DNA from 2 places in the Bradyrhizobium sp. LVM 105 genome. Region 1 is predicted to be linked to the other one. Evidence: riboswitches for the same ligand, from Rfam matches in the RefSeq annotation. Region 1 holds a riboswitch; the other holds the start of a gene.

Region 1 (9,849 bases):
GCGGCCAACGCCGTCATCTGCACCCTTGGCGACGAGACCGTGCCCGCGCTCGCGCAATCGATGCGCAACACCCGGTCGGCCGCGGCGCTCGAGCTGTGGCGGCCGCATCTCGCCGGTGCGATCGTTGCGATCGGCAATGCGCCGACGGCGCTGTTTCATCTGCTCAACATGCTGGAGGATCGTGACTGCCCGCGGCCCGCCGCGATCATCGGTTGCCCTGTCGGCTTCGTCGGTGCGGCCGAATCCAAGGCGGCGCTGATGGCCGATCCGCCGGCGCCGGCGTTGACCGTCGCGGGCCGCCTTGGCGGTTCCGCAATCACGGTCGCGGCCGTGAACGCCCTGGCGAGCCGGAGCGAATAGCGATGGGACGCATCATCTGTTGCGGTCTCGGCCCCGGCGATCCTGATCTGATGAGCGTGCGCGCCGATCGCACCGTGCGCGGTGCCAGCCACGTCGCCTATTTCCGCAAGAAGGGCAGGTCGGGCCAGGCGCGGCGTATCGTCGAGGGCATGCTGGCAGCCGGCGTCACCGAGTATCCGATGGAGTATCCGGTCACGACCGAGATCGCATTCGACAGTCCGGAATACATGCACTTGCTCGCCGGTTTCTACGATGAATGGGCCGAGCGCTTGGCGCGGCTCGCGCGCGCGGTCGATGTCGTCGTGCTCTGCGAGGGCGATCCCTACTTCTACGGCTCCTTCATGCATCTCCATACGCGCCTGCAAGGCCGCGTCGAGATTGAGGTGATCGCGGGCATTCCTGGCATGGTCGGCTGCTGGAACGGCGTCGGACAGCCGATCGCGCTCGGCGACGACGTGACGACCGTGCTGATGGGGACGCTGGCTGAAAGCGAGCTCGAGCGGCGCATGCGCGATTCCGATGCGCTCGTCGTCATGAAGACCGGCCGCAATCTCGCAAAGGTGCGCCGCGCGCTCAGCTCAGCAGGCCGGCTGGACGACGCCTGGCTGGTCGAGCGCGGCACCATGCCGGGCGAGCGCGTGGTGCGGCTCGCCGAGATCGACGCCGCCGACTGTCCCTATTTCGCGATCGTGCTGGTTCACGGCAAGGGCCGGCATCTGGACGCCGCCGAATGACGGGCACGCTGACCATCGCGGGCCTTGGTCCCGGCAGCGATGCGCTGGTGACGCCCGAGGTCACGGCCGCGCTTGCATCCGCGACCGACATTCTGGGCTACGCGCCCTATGTCGCGCGCGTGCCGCGGCGAGCCGGTCTCACCCTGCATCCTTCGGATAACCGCGAGGAGCTGCAGCGCGCCCGCGAGGCATTGCGGCTTGCGTTCGAAGGCGGGCAGGTGGTCGTCGTGTCCTCCGGCGATCCCGGCGTGTTCGCGATGGCCTCCGCCGTGTTCGAGGCGCTCGAACAGGCGCCGCACTATCAGGCGCTTCCGATCCGCGTGCTGCCCGGCATCACCGCGATGCTGGCGGCTGCCGCCCGAGCCGGCGCCCCGCTCGGCCATGATTTCTGCGCCATCAACCTTTCCGACAATCTCAAGCCCTGGGCCGTGATCGAGAAGCGCTTGCGTCTCGCGGCCGAAGCCGATTTCGCGATCGCGATGTACAATCCGCGCTCGGCGAGCCGGCCGGAAGGATTTGGCCGCGCGCTTGCGGTGCTGAAGGACGCGCGCTGTGGCGAGCGCCTCGTGATCTTCGCGCGCGCGATCAGCGCGGCTGATGAGAAGATCGAGATCGTGACGCTGAATGAAGCGACGCCAGAAATGGCCGACATGCGCACGCTGGTGATCGTCGGCAATTCGCAGACACGCCGGGTCGGCCGCTGGGTCTATGCGCCGAGGCGGGTCGAATGACCGAGCCATTGCATCACATCAGTAACGCTCTCGACCCGCCGCCGCTCGGGCAGCGCCGGTCGCGAGATCATGATTACGGGCAGGCCGAGCCTCCGGGCCGCGTCGATCTTGGCGCGCGCGCCATCGCCGCCGGAATTGCGGGCGACGATCCAGGCGATGCCGCGCCTGCGCATCATCTCGAGCTCGCTATCAAGCGTGAACGGTCCGCGCGATACGATCACGTCGGCCGCAAAGGGCAGGGGCGCTTCGGGCGGATCGACGAAGCGCAGCGTGTAGGTGTGCTGCGGCTTGGTCGCAAACGGCGCGATATGCTGACGGCCGATGGCGAGGAACACGCTTGCTGGCGCCTCGGTCAGCGCAGCGGCCGCGGTGTTGACATCGGCGACGTCGATCCAATTGTCGCCGGAGGCCCTCGTCCAGGGCGCGCGCTCCAGCGCGATCAGCGGCGTGGCGGTTTCCGCGCACGCTTCGACCGCATGACGGCTCATCTCGGCTGCGAACGGATGCGTCGCGTCGATCACCTGGGTGATCCCCTCGCGACCGATGTAGTCCGCAAGCCCGCTCACGCCGCCGAAGCCGCCGATGCGGGTCGGCAGCGGCTGGTCGGCGGGCGTGCGGGTGCGGCCGCCATAGGAATAAACGGCATCAAGCCCGGCGCGCGCGATCTCCGCGGCGAGCAGGCTCGCGTCGGCCGTTCCGCCCAGTATGAGGGCGCGCATCGTGTCTGATCCCTGGCTGACCATCATCGGTATCGGCGAAGATGGCCTTGCCGGCCTGTCCGAGGCAAGCCGAAAGGCGCTCGATGGGGCCGAAACTGTGTTCGGCGGTGAGCGGCACCTTGCGCTTGCCGGCGTCGGCAGTCGTGGCCGACCGTGGCCGGCGCCCTTCGACGCCGCTGTCGTTCTGAGCTGTCGCGGCCGGCCGACGGTGGTGCTCGCCTCCGGCGATCCGTTCTGGCACGGCGCCGGCGCCGTCCTCGCCGAGATGCTCGGCGGCGGCGAGTGGATCGCGCATCCGGCACCGTCGACCTTCTCGCTCGCGGCCGCGCGGTTGGGCTGGCGGCTGGAGACCACGACATGCATCGGCCTTCATGCCGCGCCGTTCGAGCGCCTGATACCGCATCTGGTGCGAGATGCGCGCATCATCTGCCTGATGCGTGACGCAAGAGCGGTCGGCGATCTCGTGAAATGGCTGACGGAACGCGGATGGGGCGCCTCATTGTTGTGGACGCTCGAGGCGCTTGGCGGGCCGCGAGAATACATTGACCAGCATCGCGTCGACCTCTTTGCCGAGGAGGTCGCCGCAAATCTGGTCGCGGTGGCGGTTTGGGCGAGGGGAACGCAGGGCATTCCCCGCAGCTCGGGCTTGCCAGACGATCTGTTCGTTCACGACGGCCAGATCACCAAGCGGCCGGTGCGCGCGCTGGCGCTCTCGGCGCTGGCGCCGCGTCCGGGCGAGCGACTGTGGGACGTCGGCGCCGGCTCGGGGTCGATCTCGGTCGAGTGGGCGCTGTGCGGGGGGACGGCGACCGCCGTCGAGCCGCGCGAGGATCGCGTCGCGAACATTCGCAAGAATGCAGCCGCGTTCGGACTGGCGCATCGGGTTGCTGCCGTCACCGGGAAGGCGCCGGAAGCTCTTGCCGGGCTAGACGCGCCGCTAGACGCGCCGGATGCCGTCTTCATTGGCGGCGGTCTCGACAGCGCGATGTTCGATGCGATCTGGTCGCGCCTCGCACCTGGAGCGCGGCTCGTTGCACATTCGGTCACGCTGGAAACGGAAGCGCTGCTTGGCGATCTGCAGCAGCGCCACGGCGGCGAGCTGATGCGGGTCGAGATCGCGCATGCGGGCCCGCTCGGCCGCTATCGTTCCTGGGAGGCGGCACGGCCGGTGGTGCAGTGGAGCGCGGTCCGATGAAGGTGGCCGGGCTTGGATTCAGAAAGGACGTCACGCTGGCTTCGCTGCGTGAGGCGCTGCTGGCAGCCGGAGGACCCGCAGGTCTTGCTGCGGTGGCGACCGTCAGCGACAAGGCCGATACAGAATCGCTGAAGCAGCTCGCGCGTGAGTGCGGTGTGCCGATCAGGCCTATTCCGGCCGAGACGCTGGCTGGCATTGACACGCTCACGCAATCGGAGCTCGTCGCGGAGAAGTTCGGCACGGGATCGGTTGCGGAAGCCGCGGCCCTCGCGGCGGCTGGCCCTCGGGCGCGGCTGATTGCGACGCGCGTAATCTCGCGAGATCGCACCGCAACCGCCGCAATCGCGGAAGGAGACGGGGCATGACGGTGCATTTCATCGGCGCAGGGCCGGGCGCACCTGATTTGCTGACATTGCGCGGACGCGATCTGATCGCCGCGTGCCCGGTCTGTCTCTATGCCGGCTCCCTGATCCCTGATGGCGTACTGGCGCATTGCCCGCCTGGCGCGCGCATCGTCAATACGGCGCCGCTGTCGCTCGACGAGATCATCGTGGAGATTGCCGCCGCGCATGCGGACGGCAAGGATGTCGCGCGGCTGCATTCCGGCGATCTCTCGATCTGGTCGGCGATGGGCGAGCAGCTCCGCCGCCTGCGCGCGCTCGGCATTCCCTATACGGTCACGCCAGGTGTGCCGTCCTTTTCCGCCGCTGCGGCCGCGCTGGAGGCCGAGCTGACGCTGCCGGGGCTTGCCCAGACGGTGGTGCTGACGCGTACGCCGGGCCGCGCTAGCGCAATGCCTGATGGCGAGAAGCTGGCCGCGTTCGCCGCGACCGGCGCGGTGCTCGCGATCCATCTGTCGATCCACCTGCTCGACAAGGTCGTGGCCGAGCTCACGCCGCATTATGGCGGGGACTGCCCGGTCGCCATCGTCTGGCGCGCGAGCTGGCCGGACCAGCGTATCGTGCGCGCGACGCTGGCCACGCTCGATGCTGCCGTCGGCACGGAGATGGAGCGCACTGCGCTGATCCTGGTCGGCGAGACGCTTGGCGCTGCGGATTTCGACGAGAGCCGTCTCTACGCTGCCGACTACGACCGCCGCTATCGGCCTGTTGGCGCCGAGCCGCGCTTTCCGGAGGCGTCGTGATGGCGGCAGGCCTCGTCATCTCCGCACCGGCCTCCGGCGTCGGCAAGACCACGCTGACGCTGGCGCTGGCGCGGGCCTGGCGCCATCGCGGCTTGAACGTGCAGTGCTTCAAGAGCGGGCCGGATTACATCGATCCCGCCTTTCACGCCGCCGCCACGGGACGCGCCTCCGTCAACGTCGACAGCTGGGCGATGGACCGCGGGACGATCCTGCATCTGGTCAGCCGCGGCAGGGATGCCGATATCGTGCTCGCCGAGGGCTCGATGGGCCTGTTCGACGGCGTCGCCGCGCGCGGCGTCTGCGGCACCGGTGCCACCGCCGACATCGCGGAGATGCTCGGCTGGCCGGTGCTGCTGGTGATCGATCCCTCGGGCCAGGCGCAGACCGCCGCCGCAATCGCCGCGGGCCTGCGCGATTATCGCCCCGGCGTCAGACTTGCGGGCGTCGTGCTCAATCGCGTCGCCAGCCCGCGCCACGAAGACCTGGTGCGGCGTGCGCTTGTTGATGCCGGCATCGCTGTGTTCGGCGCGCTGCCGCGCCATGCCGAGATCAGCCTGCCGAAGCGGCATCTCGGTCTGGTGCAGGCCGAAGAGCAGGCCGAGATCGGCAAGCTGGTCGACGAGGCCGCGCGCTTCGTCGCCGAGCATGTCGATCTCGATGCGGTGCTGCGCTCCGCAGCCGGATGGTCGCCGCAACCGGCGGCGAGCGGCCTGAACGTGGTGCCGCCGGGGCAGCGCATTGCGCTGGCGCGCGATGCGGCGTTCTCCTTCATCTATCCGCATATGCTGGAAGCCTGGCGCGCGGCGGGCGCCGAGATCTTGCCGTTCTCGCCGCTGGCCGATGAAACGCCTCATGCGAGCGCCGATGTGTGCTGGTTGCCCGGGGGCTATCCCGAGCTTCATGCCGGCAGGATCGCGTCCAATGCCCGGTTTCGCGACGGCCTGCGCGCCTTCGCGGAAACGCGGCCGGTGCATGGCGAATGCGGGGGCTATATGGTGCTGGGAACCGCTTTGATCGATGCGGACGGGATCCGCCATGAGATGACAGGCCTGCTTGGCCTCGAGACGAGCTTTGCCAAACGCCGCATGCATCTGGGCTATCGCCTCGCGGCGCTCGCCGCGCCGATGCCGGGCCATCGTTCCGGCGCGCGTCTGCGCGGTCACGAGTTTCACTATTCGACCATTGTTGCCCAGCCTGACACGCCGCTGGCGGTCGTGCATGATGCAACGGGCGCGGTCATCGCCGAGACCGGCTCGCAGCGCGGCTACGTCAGCGGCACCTTCTTTCATCTGATCGCGGAGGACCGGTGAGCGGGTTCGTTTCCTTCATCTCCGCCGGACCCGGCGACCCCGAGCTGCTTACGCTCAAGGGCGCCGCGCGGCTGCGCGAGGCCGACGTCGTGCTCTATGACGATCTCGCCTCGGGCGCGATCCTCGATCTCGCCCGGCCGGGCGCCAATCTCGTCGCGGTCGGCAAGCGCGCAGGGCGGCCCTCGACCAAGCAGCATCACGTCAACCGTCTCCTGGTCGACTATGCCGCAACCGGCGCGCGCGTGGTGCGGCTCAAGTCCGGCGATGCCGGCATTTTCGGCCGGCTCGAGGAGGAGATCGAGACGTTGCGCGGGGCCGGCATCGGCTATGAGATCGTTCCCGGCGTCACCTCGGCTTGCGTCGCCGCCGCGCAGGCCGGCATTCCCCTGACCCGGCGCCACACCTCGCGCCGGGTGCAGTTCATCACCGGCGCCGACGTCACCGGCGAGCTGCCGCCGAATCTGAACTGGGCGGCGCTGGCCGATCCCGAGGCGACGACCGTGGTCTATATGGGCCGGCGCACCTTTCCGGCGCTTGCCGCAAAATTGATCGCGCACGGCCTCGCCGCGGAGACCCCGGCGCTGTTCGCCGAATCCCTCGGCCGATCCGACGAGCGGCTGGTTCGCACCACGATTGCCGAGCTTGCCGAGCAGCTTGCCCGCGGCGGCGCCGCTTCCACCGCCGCCGTGATCCTGTTCGGCGCGCTGGCGGGGGATTATCCGTCATGATTGTCTCGGCCGCGCCTCGCCCCTTGACGCAGGCTCGGCGAAAGGGGCACACAGGAGAGGCAAGGTGCTCAACGCGGCGCAAAGCGCCGGAGCATAATCGGGAATGGAGATGGGCGGACCAAGTTGCGGCGCCCAAAACCCCAGCCGCCCCCGCGACTGTAAGCGGTGAGGGGCTCCGATCAGCCACTGGGCCGCAAGGTCCGGGAAGGCCGGAGAACCCAGTGAACCGCGAGCCAGGAGACCGGCCCTGCACGTTTTGAGGCCAAGGCCGTCGGGTGTGACGGCAGGAAGGATCTGAGCCATGCATATCGAACCCGGGGTAGTGACGGGCGCCAAGCTCGTGTTGAGTTACGCAACCGGCATCGCCGCAGGCGGCGTTGCCTTGAAGCTCGCAGCCGAGACCGTGCGCGAGCAGGGCATCGGCTCGTTCGCGGCGCGGACGCTCGCCACCACCGCTCTCGTCTTCGTCTTCTTCGAGATCCTGCCGCACTTCCCGGTCGGCGTCTCCGAGGTGCACTTCATCCTCGGCTCGACCTTGTTCCTGCTGTTCGGTGCTGCGCCCGCGGCCTTCGGCCTGGCGTTCGGCCTGCTGCTTCAGGGCGTGTTGCTCGAGCCGGTCGACCTGCCGCAATACGGCATGAACGTCACGACGCTGCTGGTGCCGCTGTTCGCGATCCAGGCGATCGCCACGCGGATCATTCCGCGCAACACGGCCTATGTCGACCTGAAGTATCGGCAGGCGTTGGCGCTGTCGACGACCTATCAGGCCGGCGTGATCGCCTGGGTGGCGTTCTGGGCGCTCTATGGCTCCGGCTTTGCGATGAGCAACCTCGCCAGCATCGCGACGTTTGCGGCTTCCTACGCGCTGGTGATCGTGATCGAGCCGCTCGCCGATCTCGCCGTGCTGGCGCTGGCGAAGTCGCTGCGCGGCGTCACCGCGCCCGGCCTCGTCACCCCGCGCCTGCACAACGCAGCTTAAGCGAGACAGGGGGCGGCCGTCATGGCCGCCCCCACGCGCGATGCTCACGCTTTCCCTGATCGGCATCGGTTGCGGCGATCCTGGCCAGCTCACGCGCGCCGCCGTTCAAGCCATCAACGCCGCCGACCTCGTGCTGATCCCGCGCAAGGGAACGGCGAAGTCCGATCTCGCCGATCTCAGGCGGACGATCTGCGCGGATGTGCTCACCAGCGACACGACTGCCATCGCCGAGTTCGATCTTCCGGTGCGCGATGCCGCCGAGGCGGATTACCGCAAGGGCGTGGACGATTGGCACGATGCGGTCGCCGCGACCTGGTCGCGGACGATTGCAGATCATCTCGGAAGCAAGGGCAAGGTCGCGCTGCTGATCTGGGGCGATCCTTCGCTGTACGATTCCTCGCTGCGCATTGCGCGGCGGCTCGATCCCTTGCCCAAGATCGAGGTCGTGCCCGGCATCACGTCGATCCAGGCGCTGTGTGCGGCCCATGCGCTGCCGCTGAACGATATCGGCGAGCCGTTTCTGGTCACGACGGGGCGGCGCTTGCGCGAAGGCGGCTGGCCGCAAGGCATCGACACCGTGGTGGTGATGCTCGACGGCGGCACGGCATTCGAATCGCTCGATCCGGCAGGGATTCACATCTACTGGGGTGCCTATCTCGGCATGCCCGATCAAATCATCATGTCCGGCGCCCTCGCCGAAACCGGCCCGGGCATCGTCGCGGCACGGCAGGAAGCGCGCGCGCGGCATGGCTGGATCATGGATAGCTATATTCTCAAGCGCAGGCGTTAAGCGAGGCAGCATGCTCCCCGAATGGGTCACCCGGAACTGCCCCGCGATCTCCGCGATCCATCGCGATGCGGCGATCGCGCGGCAGGGGCAGCTGACGAAGCCGACCGGCGCGCTCGGCCGGCTCGAGCAGCTCGCGATCGAGCTCGCAGGTCTGCAGGCAACCGAGCAGCCGCGCGCGGCGCGCGTGCCGATCATCGTCTTCGCCGGCGACCACGGCATCGTCGCGCAAGGCGTCTCGGCCTATCCGCAAGAAGTGACCATCGCGATGATGGCGAATTTTGCCTCCGGCGGTGCCGCGATCTCGGTGCTGGCGCGCGAGCTTGGCTCCAGCCTGGAGGTGGTCGACGCCGGCACGCTGGCGCAACAGGAGATGGCGGGGATCGTCACCGACAAGCCGCGCCACGGCACCCGCGATTTCAGCGTGGAGGCTGCGCTCACACCGGCCGAGCTGGCGTTTGCCTTCGAGGCCGGCCAGCGCGCGGTTGCGCGCGCGGAGGCCAACCAGCCCGACCTCCTGATCTTCGGCGAAATGGGCATCGGCAACACCACGACGTCGGCAGCGATTGCGGCGAGCCTGCTCGGCATCAGCGCCGAGGAGATTGCGGGCAGCGGCACCGGCGTCGACGCGGCCGGCCGGGCACACAAGGCCCGCGTGATCGATGTCGCGATTGCACGTCACGGCGTTGTGGGCGCGGCGCCTGAGAAGATCCTGTGTGCCGTCGGGGGGCTGGAAATTGCTGCGATCTCGGGCGCGATCATCGCCGCCGCGCAGCGCCGCGTCCCGGTGCTGATCGACGGCTTCATCGTGTCGGTCGCAGCGCTCGCAGCGGTGCGGCTGAACCCGTCATGTCAGCCCTATCTGCTGCCGTCGCATCAATCGGCCGAGCAGGGCCATCGCCTGGTGCTGCGCGCCCTGAACGCGCAGCCGCTGATCAGCCTCGATCTCAGGCTCGGTGAGGGATCGGGCGCCGCCATCGCGCTGCCGCTGGTGCGCGTCGCCTGCGCGCTTCACAACGGCATGGCGACCTTTGCAGAGGCCAACGTGCCCGATCGGCCTAGCTGATCCGCTGGTTGACCGAGACGACGCGCCAGCCGGCCGCGAGGCGATCGATCCGGGTCAGCGACAGCGGCTCGATCACGAAGCGCAAGGCGGCTTGTG
Region 2 (9,849 bases), on a different contig from region 1:
CCCACATTCGAGGGACGAACTGTGCCACCTTCGAGACGTTGGAGATAATTTGTTCTATTGTCTCACCGTCTTGCGCTCGCCACGTTGACTTGAATCTTTCGATATGGGGGCTCTCGATGGCGCGAACACTGTTGCTCATCGCAGCCAGCCCGACCAGGCAGATCAGGGGTCGACCGAGACAAAACCATAACGCGCGTCTTCTAGACACTGTTCTCATAACTGCCGGCCTATTTGGTGTCATCCACACGTCATTCAAAGCGGGCAACCTTCGACTTGTTATGCGCGAGCGCAAGAAGTTAGCGGCGACGCGACGGGGAGACCGATGGTGTCCCATGCGAGCAGGCGCTCCCCTCTATGTCACGCGCCACTAACTTCACTGCCGGCGACAGCCTCAAGTTGCTGTGCTGGACATGCCCAGCAGGAGGAGACTGGGCATGCCGAAGACTTGCATTCTTCGTGCCAGGTAATAGACGGCAATTCGCACCGCTTTTGTGTCCTCTTTGTCGACTTTCCGACTGGTCAATGTCTCGATGTTTCCGTTCAGCGCTATCCAGCCCGGCTTATGCATCCTCGTCCCGCACCGGATCGTTCGATGGCGCAGCGGAACACCTCGGTACCAAGCTCCTGATGAGAATTGTTTGCCGCTATTGAACCGTTTGGTTCGGCATCGTTGCCAGAATGTGGCTTTCGATCTCTGCCATGCGTTTGGCCATTTGCGGCCATCGGCCATGGTGCGTCTGCCGCTCCTATCGCGACATGCGGCGCTTCGAGAATAGCCTCAGTTAGGAGCGCTTTGCACTCGATGGCGACGAGGCGAAACCGATCTTTACCGCCGAACATTTGGAGTCTTGCTGAACCGCACATCAACGTGCTGGCCGGGTATGTTGCTGGCTTCGCCAGCTTGGGCCTGTTCAACACGGATCCTGTTGGCCGAGAAGGTGGCTGGATGGTGGACTTGCTCAAAGAAGCGCTGAGAAGCCGGAGATGCGTTCTGCTCGAGGCAGCAGTCCCGACCGGGCAAGCCGCATTTGTCCCTTCCACCGATCTGGCGTGCGGCCCGCAGGCAGCTGCGATCGTCATTCCGATATTGCTGACTTGAGAGCGCTTACATCGGCTCAACGCATCAAGATGCGCGGCCATTCGCGTAGCGGATGTCGCAGCACCAGCTTGAGACATGATCTGAGAGGTTGACGGAAGACTTGTCTTCTCGATAATCCAAGTCGTCGAGGTTCTCCGGTCGCACTTGATCCGGAGCTAAGAGGGAAGCCGGTGAAGATGCCGGCGCTGCCCCCGCAACTGTGAGTGGCGAGCCGCTGTCCAACGATGTCACTGAAGCCTGCGCGGCTTCGGGAAGGCCGGACAGCAGCGATGACCCGCGAGCCAGGAGACCTACCCCGACAATATATTCGTCCACGGGCGGGGTGTCCCGGTGGTGCGCCAAGCAGCCGTCGCACTGCGCGACTTCCCCTGCCTGCGTCCGCCATGGCCTTCTGCCCCCAACACGGGGTTAACGCTATGTCTCTTCTCTCCCTTCCCGTTGCCACGCTCGGAACGCCACGCATCGGTCCAAGGCGCGAGCTCAAACTCGCTCTAGAAAGCTACTGGGCCGGAAAAAGCAGCGAACAGCAGTTGCTGGAGGACGCAGCTGGCCTGCGTGCCGCGAACTGGGCTCGTCAGAAATCTATCGGCGTCACGGTCATTCCATCAAACGATTTCTCGCTGTATGATCAGGTGCTCGACACAAGTGTCATGGTTGGCGCCATCCCGGAGATCTACGCCTCAAAAGCCGAATCCGTTTCGCTGAAGACGTACTTCGCCATGGCCCGCGGATCACAATGCGACGATCGGGATGCGAGTTGCGGTCACGGACCGCGCGGATTTGGCGCACCCCCGCAGGAGATGACCAAGTGGTTCGATACCAACTACCACTACATGGTCCCCGAGTTTCGCAGAGGACAGACTTTCAGGCTATGCTCTCGCAAGCCGATCGAGGAGTATGAGGAAGCCAAGGCCCTTGGCTTTCAGACCCGCCCTGTCCTGATCGGGCCGGTCACATTCCTAAAGCTCGGCAAGAGTCCCGATCCTGCGTTCCAGCCACTCTCACTACTGGATGAACTGTTACCGGCCTATATCGAAGTTCTGCAGGAATTGGCCAAACGTGGAGCAAATTGGGTTCAGTTCGACGAGCCCTGCCTGGTTCTTGATCTGGATGAGAGGGCGCGGCAATCTTTGCGACATGCCTATGATCGGCTCGCCAAGGAGGTGCCGGCCATCAAGATCTTAGTTGCCAGCTATTTCGGCGACCTCGGGGACAATCTGAACACCGCGTTGAGCCTGCCAGTTGCCGGACTACACCTCGACCTAGTTCGAGCGCCACAGTTGTTGGACCAGATCATCGCTGGCGGCCGAAGTGATCTCGTCATGTCGCTCGGTGTCGTCGACGGCCGGAATGTATGGCGGTCGAATTTGTCCTCGCTGCGCCAGCGGCTCGAACCCGCGATTGCGAAGCTCGGCAAGGACCGTGTACAGATTGCCCCATCCTGCTCGCTGCTTCATGTGCCGGTCGATGTTGAACTTGAAACCGGGCTCGTTTCCGACGTCAAGAGCTGGCTTGCTTTCGCGGTCCAGAAGATGCGGGAGCTTGCGATCCTGGCGCGGGCACTCGCAGGCGACCAGAATGTTGCGCCAGCTCTTGCCCAGTCGGAATGTACCGCGACTGTTCGCCGGACTTCGCCAAAAATCCGTGATGCTAATGTCGCTGTCCGGATGAAAGCGATCGATCAGACCATGCGTCGGCGCGCGAGCCCATTTGCCCGTCGTGCAGAGATCCAAAGCGATCGTTTCGGACTGCCGGCTTTCCCTACCACGACGATCGGATCGTTCCCGCAGACCACAGAGGTCCGGAATGCGCGTGCGGCGCATGCGCGGGGCGCGATAAGTGACGAGCAATACGACAGGTTCCTCAAGGAGGAGACTGCGCGCGCCGTACGTTGGCAGGAGGACATCGGTCTCGACGTCCTCGTGCACGGCGAGTTCGAGCGCAATGACATGGTGCAGTACTTCGGCGAGCAACTTGCCGGCTTCGCATTTACCAGGAGCGGATGGGTGCAGTCCTACGGCTCGCGCTGCGTCAGGCCACCGATCCTGTTTGGCGATGTAGTGCGCTCGAAGCCTATTACCGTGGACTGGTGGCGCTACGCGCAATCATTAACGAAGAAGCCGATGAAGGCGATGTTGACCGGTCCGGTGACGATCTTGAACTGGTCCTTTGTTCGCGATGATATTCCCAGAAGCGAGGCCTGCCGCCAGATTGCGCTCGCGATCCGAGACGAAGTCCGCGATCTCGAGAATGCTGGTGCGACCATGATCCAGATCGACGAAGCTGCACTTCGAGAAGGATTGCCGTTGCGTCGATCGGAGTGGACGGCTTATCTCGACTGGGCCGTGGATTGCTTCCGGATCTGCTCATCGGGCGTCGCTGATCAAACGCAAATTCATACACATATGTGCTACTCGGAGTTCAACGACATCATCGGTGCGATCGCTGCAATGGACGCGGATGTAATCTCGATCGAGACGTCGCGCTCGAAAATGGAACTACTCGACGCGTTTAGGAACTACGAATACCCAAATCAGATCGGGCCGGGCGTGTACGACATCCACTCTCCACGCGTTCCGGAGACGGGCGAAATGAAGGAGCTGATGGCGTTGGCTCTGACGCGGCTGCACGACTCGCAGCTCTGGGTCAATCCGGACTGCGGGCTGAAGACGCGCAACTGGGAAGAGGTCCGGCCGGCGCTAGCGAACATGGTCGCTGCCGCCCGCGAGCTACGCGCTGCATTCGATCCGCCAGGCCGTTGATCCGGGCTTGGGTCTCTTCTCATCGAGGTGGTCATTTGCGCGCCCGATAATGGAGGTAGCACTGGGAACAGAAAAAATGCCCGGTCCCGCCTAGGCGGGCCGGGCGAAAGTCTGGAGGAGCGACACTGACGCATCGCTGAGCCGAGTTGAAGCACAAGCTCAGCGTAGCTCAATTATGCCGTGGTATGCCACTGTATAGTCTGAGGTTTATATATCTACACCAAGGTTTGTCGCTCATGAGCGCGTCGGGAACGACTACACGGCAACGAGGGGCAGTGATGCGGGGCGGGGATGTCCCGATCGCTGTTGAACTAGGTCGGGCCGACGTTGCCGGAATGAATGTTACGCGGCCCTCGTGACGTGGGCAACGGGGTTGATCGTCATGCGATTGTGGCGAGCTTGAAGAGCCGCACGCAGAACCGACAATTGGTTATGCGCCTTCAATCGTCGGAAGCCCTTGTTAGCCTCGATCATGCCGGCCGCGACCCATCGCAAGGCCATACCGGCATCCCGCCAGCGTTTGACGTTGCGCGTGACGCGGCGAATGGTGCCCATCATGTTCTCGGCGATGTTGGTACAGGCGAGCGATCGACGAAGCTCCTTCGGCAACTTCAACCGGACGACAGTCAGGATTTCGTCGAGGCCTTCGAGGATGCTGGCCGCTACGCCGGGCCATTGCTGGTCGAGTCGACGCGCGAGGTTGCGGATCAATTTTTCGCTTGTCGGCGTCATCGAGCTCCCAGGCCTGGCGCATGGTGGCCGCATGATGCTCTTTCGGCAGGCGTTCCATGATGTTGCGCGCCTTGTGGATCTGGCAGCGCTGGATCGCTGCGGCCGGACCGAAGGTGCGGCGGATCGCCTTCGACAGCGCCTTCGCGCCGTCGGCGATGAACAGTCTTGGCACCGTCGGGTCGAGCCCGCGCGAGACCAGGTTGTCCAGCAGGGCCTGAACCGTTGCGGCATTCTCGGTTGCCCCTTCCACCAGCGCCAGCGGATGCTTGTTGCCTTCGCCGTCAACCCCGATCGCGGCGACTAGCACGAGATCGTCGTCGAGATGCAGCCCGTCGATTTGGACCACCAGAAGGTCGAGCGTGGACAGATCGGCAGCCATGAAGTCGGCCAGCCGCGCCGCCGACAGCGCAACGAACCTCCGCGAGACCGCCGATTTCGAAATCCCAGATCCGGGCGGTGCCGGCACGTCCCCCTCGGGCAGTCGGACGGCGCGGCCGAACCGGCGCGTCGACACGTTGATCAGCATCAGGTTCATCGCCCAGCGACCGAGCCAGTCCTCCTGCGCTGCCGTTTCCCTGCTCGGGATCGTGATCTCGCGGCCGTCCACGCCCCGGACCCGGGGCCGCTCGACCTCAATCTTGCCGCCGTGGAAACCGATCCGTCCTCGCGTTCGGCCCCAACGGTGCGCCCGCCGCGCCGCATCGCGACCGTGGCGCGGCCCGCAGGCCGCCGTCACATCCGCCTCCATCATCGTGCCGAGCGCCTCGATCCCCGCCGCAAGGCAGAACCGATCGAAGCTCGCCCGCACTTCCGCAAACGCTTCGTCCACAACCCCAGTCGCCGGCGAACCAGCCGGTGTGATATCTCTCGTCATGGCGTTGCTCTCCTTTGTGGAATCAGCACCCCGAGCCTACCGGCTCAAGGTGGGCAACGCCGACCTCCTCAGAAATTCAACAGAACCCGGGACATCCCCTGCGGGGCGGTCACCGCAGGGCACCCACCGCAAACTCGGTGCGCTTTCCTGCTTCGAAACCGCACGGACACCGGCGAGACGATACGGCAAACCCGGCTCCAAGGATCTCGTAAGCATAGGCAATGCATGAGCGGTTGCTATTGATTTGAACCTGGCCTAAGGGGCAGTCCTTGGTCCACCGTTTCCATCCCATAGTCGGGTTTCGGCTTGAGCCTCTGGTGAGAGTCTGAGACCGGACCACGCGGAGGATGTCACGAGCTTGAAGATGCGGCGGTGCCGATAGGGTGCTCCTGAGCCGTGAGCGTGGTCCTGCCCCAATATAGGCCAGTTAACTGAGCGATTTCGGATCTGACCCGACTCGGGTCGGCGCACAGAGTTAGACCGCCCCGCTATGTGTAGCCCCGCGCGGCGGAAGATGAGCGTCGGACGCCGAGGCGACGCTCCGGGCCAGGAACTCTGCGCCATCAACGATGGAGAGCAGACGATCTCAATCACCACGACGCCATCCGTGATAAGGCTGTCGATTCGAGAACGATCGACGGTGGCGAACTTCGATCCAGAGCGTAACGACGGAATGCCTCCAAGAGATCGACTGCCATGACGCACATGAGTCGATCGTGATCTCGGCACGGAAGCGATCCTCCTGCCTCAGCAAACAGCCCTTCCCGGCGGTGAGCCGATCCCCGGCGATACGAGCAAGGCAGTCCTTTGCCGAGATAGCGTTCCCGTCAAGCCCTTGTTGGATGCGCTCGATCGCGCTGGCGCCGAGATCAATCCGCGCAATCACCAGTGTAGCCCTGGAAATTGCGCTTAGCCTGTCTTCGTGCCTGGCCCCGGCAAGACTTTCGTGGCGCACGGCAAAGTGATCGATGCCGACGCGTATGGATCCAGCATCAACCAAAAGCTTCCGTGATCCTTTCGAATTGGAGGTAGTCCTCGACGCTGTCGAGCGGAGTGAATTCGTCGATTTTGCGTTGTGCTTCTTGAATGCAGGAATGTACGGGTAGCCGAATCCCGAAAGCCGACCCGGATGCAATTCGGGGCATTTGCTCGATTTCAAGGCACGAAGCGGACTGTCCGATGGGGCTACGCCATACAGCTAAAGGACTTAAGCCAGGCTTGATAATCCAACTCGCGAACTGACGCTGAGAAATGCGAGGACGTCGGATATCTGGTGTAACGTGGGAGCCCGTGTGGGCGGCTACTGGTCGTGGCCAGCGACGTCAAGCGCCTTGCTGTTGGTGCTGAACGTATCCGGGCTTGGCAGTGCCTCCCAGTTGGCGTGCAGTGGGTCGAAGCGGCTGCCGTCGGATGAGTCGGAACGTCCCGGGTTGGGTCAACGCGTGGAATTGCTTCGCGCGCACCCGCGCGGCCGCAATCGTCTGTCCTTATCGGGCCGTGGACATGGGGGGCGTCCGTTTCGCGCGATATCACTGCGCAACTGCCCGACCTGCGACCGTCACATTCTGGAACATGCCGGACCAGAGCTCAGGAAGACTCCGGCGCGCGTTTGCACCGGTGGTCGAGCAAGCGATTATATTGCGCAAACGCTGTTTTGGCGGTACGGCAGCCTACGTGCCCGCGAGCCCCCCATTTTCATTTTGACAGGATGAACATGAGGTCCACTTACTGCTGTGAAACGGCAGCGATCAGTACAGCCCGTCCATCTCGGCGCCGTGTCACTGAGGGGCGGCCTTGGGGCACGCAAACGCGACCGAGCTCCGTTCGGCCTCAGCTTCTTGCTCCAATTGCAGAATATGCGCTCTTAGCGCATCGGAAGTTGCTGCCGCTGTCTCGCTGAACAGTGGATCTCCATGATCGGTGTGACCGGAAGCGATTTCGGTCCAATCCTGAGCCGAGAGAGCCTTCAGAGCTGCCGGAAAGAAATCTCGTTCTTCCCACTTCATGTGGTGCCGCTCGCGTACTATAAAGTCACGTATGATATCGCCGACGTCCTGCCGAAAAAGTTCACGATCCGCGAGGATGGCGTCAATAGCCCGCGCGAAGTGGTGCAAACGGTCGACGACTTCCTGGTGTTCAAGCGCGAGATCGCCGACGATTGCAGCTGCATCCGGATCGCGAGCCTTGAGCTTGGAAAAAATCAAGTCTTCCTGTGGATGATGGTAGACCTCGGGATAAACCTCGAAATAGCTGATAATCGCGCGAATGACCTCATAATCAGGACGGATCCCTTTCTCAAAAATCTCCACTTCGTGTTCAAGAGCGACCAGAAGCAGATCAATGTTGCGATGCTCTCGAAGCAAAAGATCGATAATCATTGCGGTGCTCCTGGAGGCACAATGTAGGCTGGAAGCGTTTCTGCGGCTCAGAGGATCTCCTAAGCCGAATTCGGCGTCCTTCGCTGCGCCGCGTTCGTCCGCGCCGTTCGACGCGAAAAAGTAGCGCGCTCCGATTTGAGCTGGCGTATAGCAACTTAGCCGAAGTGTTGAAGTTGCCCACGCAAGACGCTGGTCCGATGGCGGCAGCTCTTGGTAAAACTGGCGGCCTAGGCGTGCATTGGGGGACCCTATCTTGCGAACGTCGATGTGACGCAGATTGTCTGTTCCTGACGAACTGGGAAATTTGGTTGTTTTCCCTAGGTAGAAGCCCCTAAGTGTTTATACGTAAGTCCGATGAGGAGGGCGTCTTGAATGGGGCCGGCGCGGTCCCTTGGTTTCTCAAACACGGATCGATGTACGGCGGCCGACCTCATCGACGGGCTTGATGATCATGCGCCTCCAACCCACGTCATCGTTTGATTTCGAAGACCGCACTGTAGCCCAGCCGAGTTCACGGAAGCCCGCACTGGGAGCTCCGTTGGAGGACGGACCAATATATTGCCGAATTATGCCGGTCTTCGGGCGGTCAGACCTGCTGTTCATCGGAGCACAAACTTGGGCACCGCATTGATCTGCTTCATGTGCCGTCGTGATTCCAAGAAACCAGCAGCTTGTGTTGCATCAATAGCCATCACCGAAAACATGATCGGCTCCGCGCTGTGCACCTGACAACCTCCGTTCGTCGTCTGGACTGCGCAGCTTGAATGCATGAATAGGCCATTCGCACCAAGTGCGTCCCTGCTAGAGTCCCGCGGTAATGGCGATCCGCATCAACTCGGACATGCTGCGGACATTGGCCTTGGCCATGAGGTTTGCACGGTAAACCTCGACTGTCCGAGGACTAATGCCCAGATCATGGGCGATCACCTTGTTGATCTTGCCGGCTAATAGTCCCTGCAGGACGTCACGTTCGCGCGAGGAGAGGTCCGCGAGGCGGGCTTCCGCCTGCAGTTTCGCTGCGTCATCGGCGGGTTTCGTTGGCCGCGCTTTCAACGCACTATTGATCGCGCGCAACAGTACCTCCTCTTCGAACGGCTTTTCGATGAAGTCGACCGCACCCGCTTTCATCGCTTCGACTGCGAGCGATACGTCGGCATGACCAGTTATCAAGATAACCGGGCAGTCGACGCGATTGGCCTTCACTTTTCTGACCAATTCGAGACCGCTCATACCCGGCATACGGATGTCTGACACGATGCAATCGACTGGACCGCTCGCGACGTCATTAAAAAACGCGGTCGCCGTCTCATAGGTTGCTACGTAGAAACCGTTTACATCAAGAAGAAACGCGAGCGAGTCCCGCATTGCGGCGTCATCGTCGATCACAAGAATTCGCCGCCCAATCATGTCTCTTCGTTAAGCTCCGCAAATGCCGTCTTAAGGATCGTGCTGCTACTCGGAGTCGCTTCCACGACGATATGGCTGCTATGTGACTCGATGATCGTCCGGAAGATTGATAGCCTCACGCGCACGCCATGGCTTTTGGTCGCGACAAAGAGCTGGAACAGTCGGTCGGCGATATCAGCGCTTGATGCCGGGCCCCTTATCAGCAACGGTATACGTGTCGACGTTGGCAACTTCGCGGCGCTGGCAGGAGTCATGGTCTCGATTTCATTACGTATCAGGTTTAGCGCGACCTGCTGAATCTGGATCTTGTCTACAATGATGTCGCGGTCGCTGCGGGTCATCACGCGTACGCCCGACTCCTTGGGGCCGACTAGGGCCAAGGCCACAGCTTCTTCAAGGAGCGTGAGCGGCTTCTCCACAGTGTGCTCGCCCCTGGAAACGAAGTCCCGCGGGCGCTTGATGATATCTTTGGCGCGTAGAGCGTGTTGCGCCGCGCGTTCGAGTGCATCACCATTGCAGTTGGCGTCCGGCGCGGTGCGCGCGAGCGGAGCCTTTGTGCCCGCATGCAGTTTGTAATTGCGGAGCGCGGCCGGTTGA

What was found. Region 1 has a riboswitch for cobalamin ahead of D6B98_RS05735 (energy-coupling factor ABC transporter permease). Riboswitches for the same ligand answer to the same signal wherever they lie in the genome.
Region 2: another riboswitch for cobalamin. It lies ahead of metE (5-methyltetrahydropteroyltriglutamate--homocysteine S-methyltransferase); the one in region 1 lies ahead of D6B98_RS05735 (energy-coupling factor ABC transporter permease).

The regions. Positions count from the first base shown of each region.
Region 1 covers NZ_QZMV01000002.1:79,298-89,146, reverse strand. The annotation lists gene D6B98_RS05780 (precorrin-8X methylmutase) at 1-360, shown strand, start outside; gene D6B98_RS05775 (precorrin-2 C(20)-methyltransferase) at 363-1,094, shown strand; gene cobJ (precorrin-3B C(17)-methyltransferase) at 1,091-1,825, shown strand; gene D6B98_RS05765 (cobalt-precorrin-6A reductase) at 1,801-2,544, opposite strand; gene cbiE (precorrin-6y C5,15-methyltransferase (decarboxylating) subunit CbiE) at 2,546-3,739, shown strand; gene D6B98_RS05755 (cobalamin biosynthesis protein) at 3,736-4,104, shown strand; gene cobM (precorrin-4 C(11)-methyltransferase) at 4,101-4,883, shown strand; gene D6B98_RS05745 (cobyrinic acid a,c-diamide synthase CobB) at 4,883-6,193, shown strand; gene cobA (uroporphyrinogen-III C-methyltransferase) at 6,190-6,921, shown strand; cobalamin riboswitch at 6,967-7,185, shown strand; gene D6B98_RS05735 (energy-coupling factor ABC transporter permease) at 7,223-7,900, shown strand; gene cobF (precorrin-6A synthase (deacetylating)) at 7,941-8,690, shown strand; gene cobT (nicotinate-nucleotide--dimethylbenzimidazole phosphoribosyltransferase) at 8,701-9,753, shown strand; gene D6B98_RS05720 (histidine phosphatase family protein) at 9,746-9,849, opposite strand, start outside.
Region 2 covers NZ_QZMV01000028.1:34,315-44,163, reverse strand. The annotation lists gene D6B98_RS36795 (nodulate formation efficiency C protein) at 1-139, opposite strand, end outside; gene D6B98_RS40585 (hypothetical protein) at 803-1,099, shown strand; cobalamin riboswitch at 1,210-1,411, shown strand; gene metE (5-methyltetrahydropteroyltriglutamate--homocysteine S-methyltransferase) at 1,516-3,861, shown strand; partial or broken gene D6B98_RS36785 (IS256 family transposase) at 4,204-5,467, opposite strand; gene D6B98_RS36780 (hemerythrin domain-containing protein) at 7,246-7,845, opposite strand; gene fixJ (response regulator FixJ) at 8,647-9,252, opposite strand; gene D6B98_RS41150 (ATP-binding protein) at 9,249-9,671, opposite strand.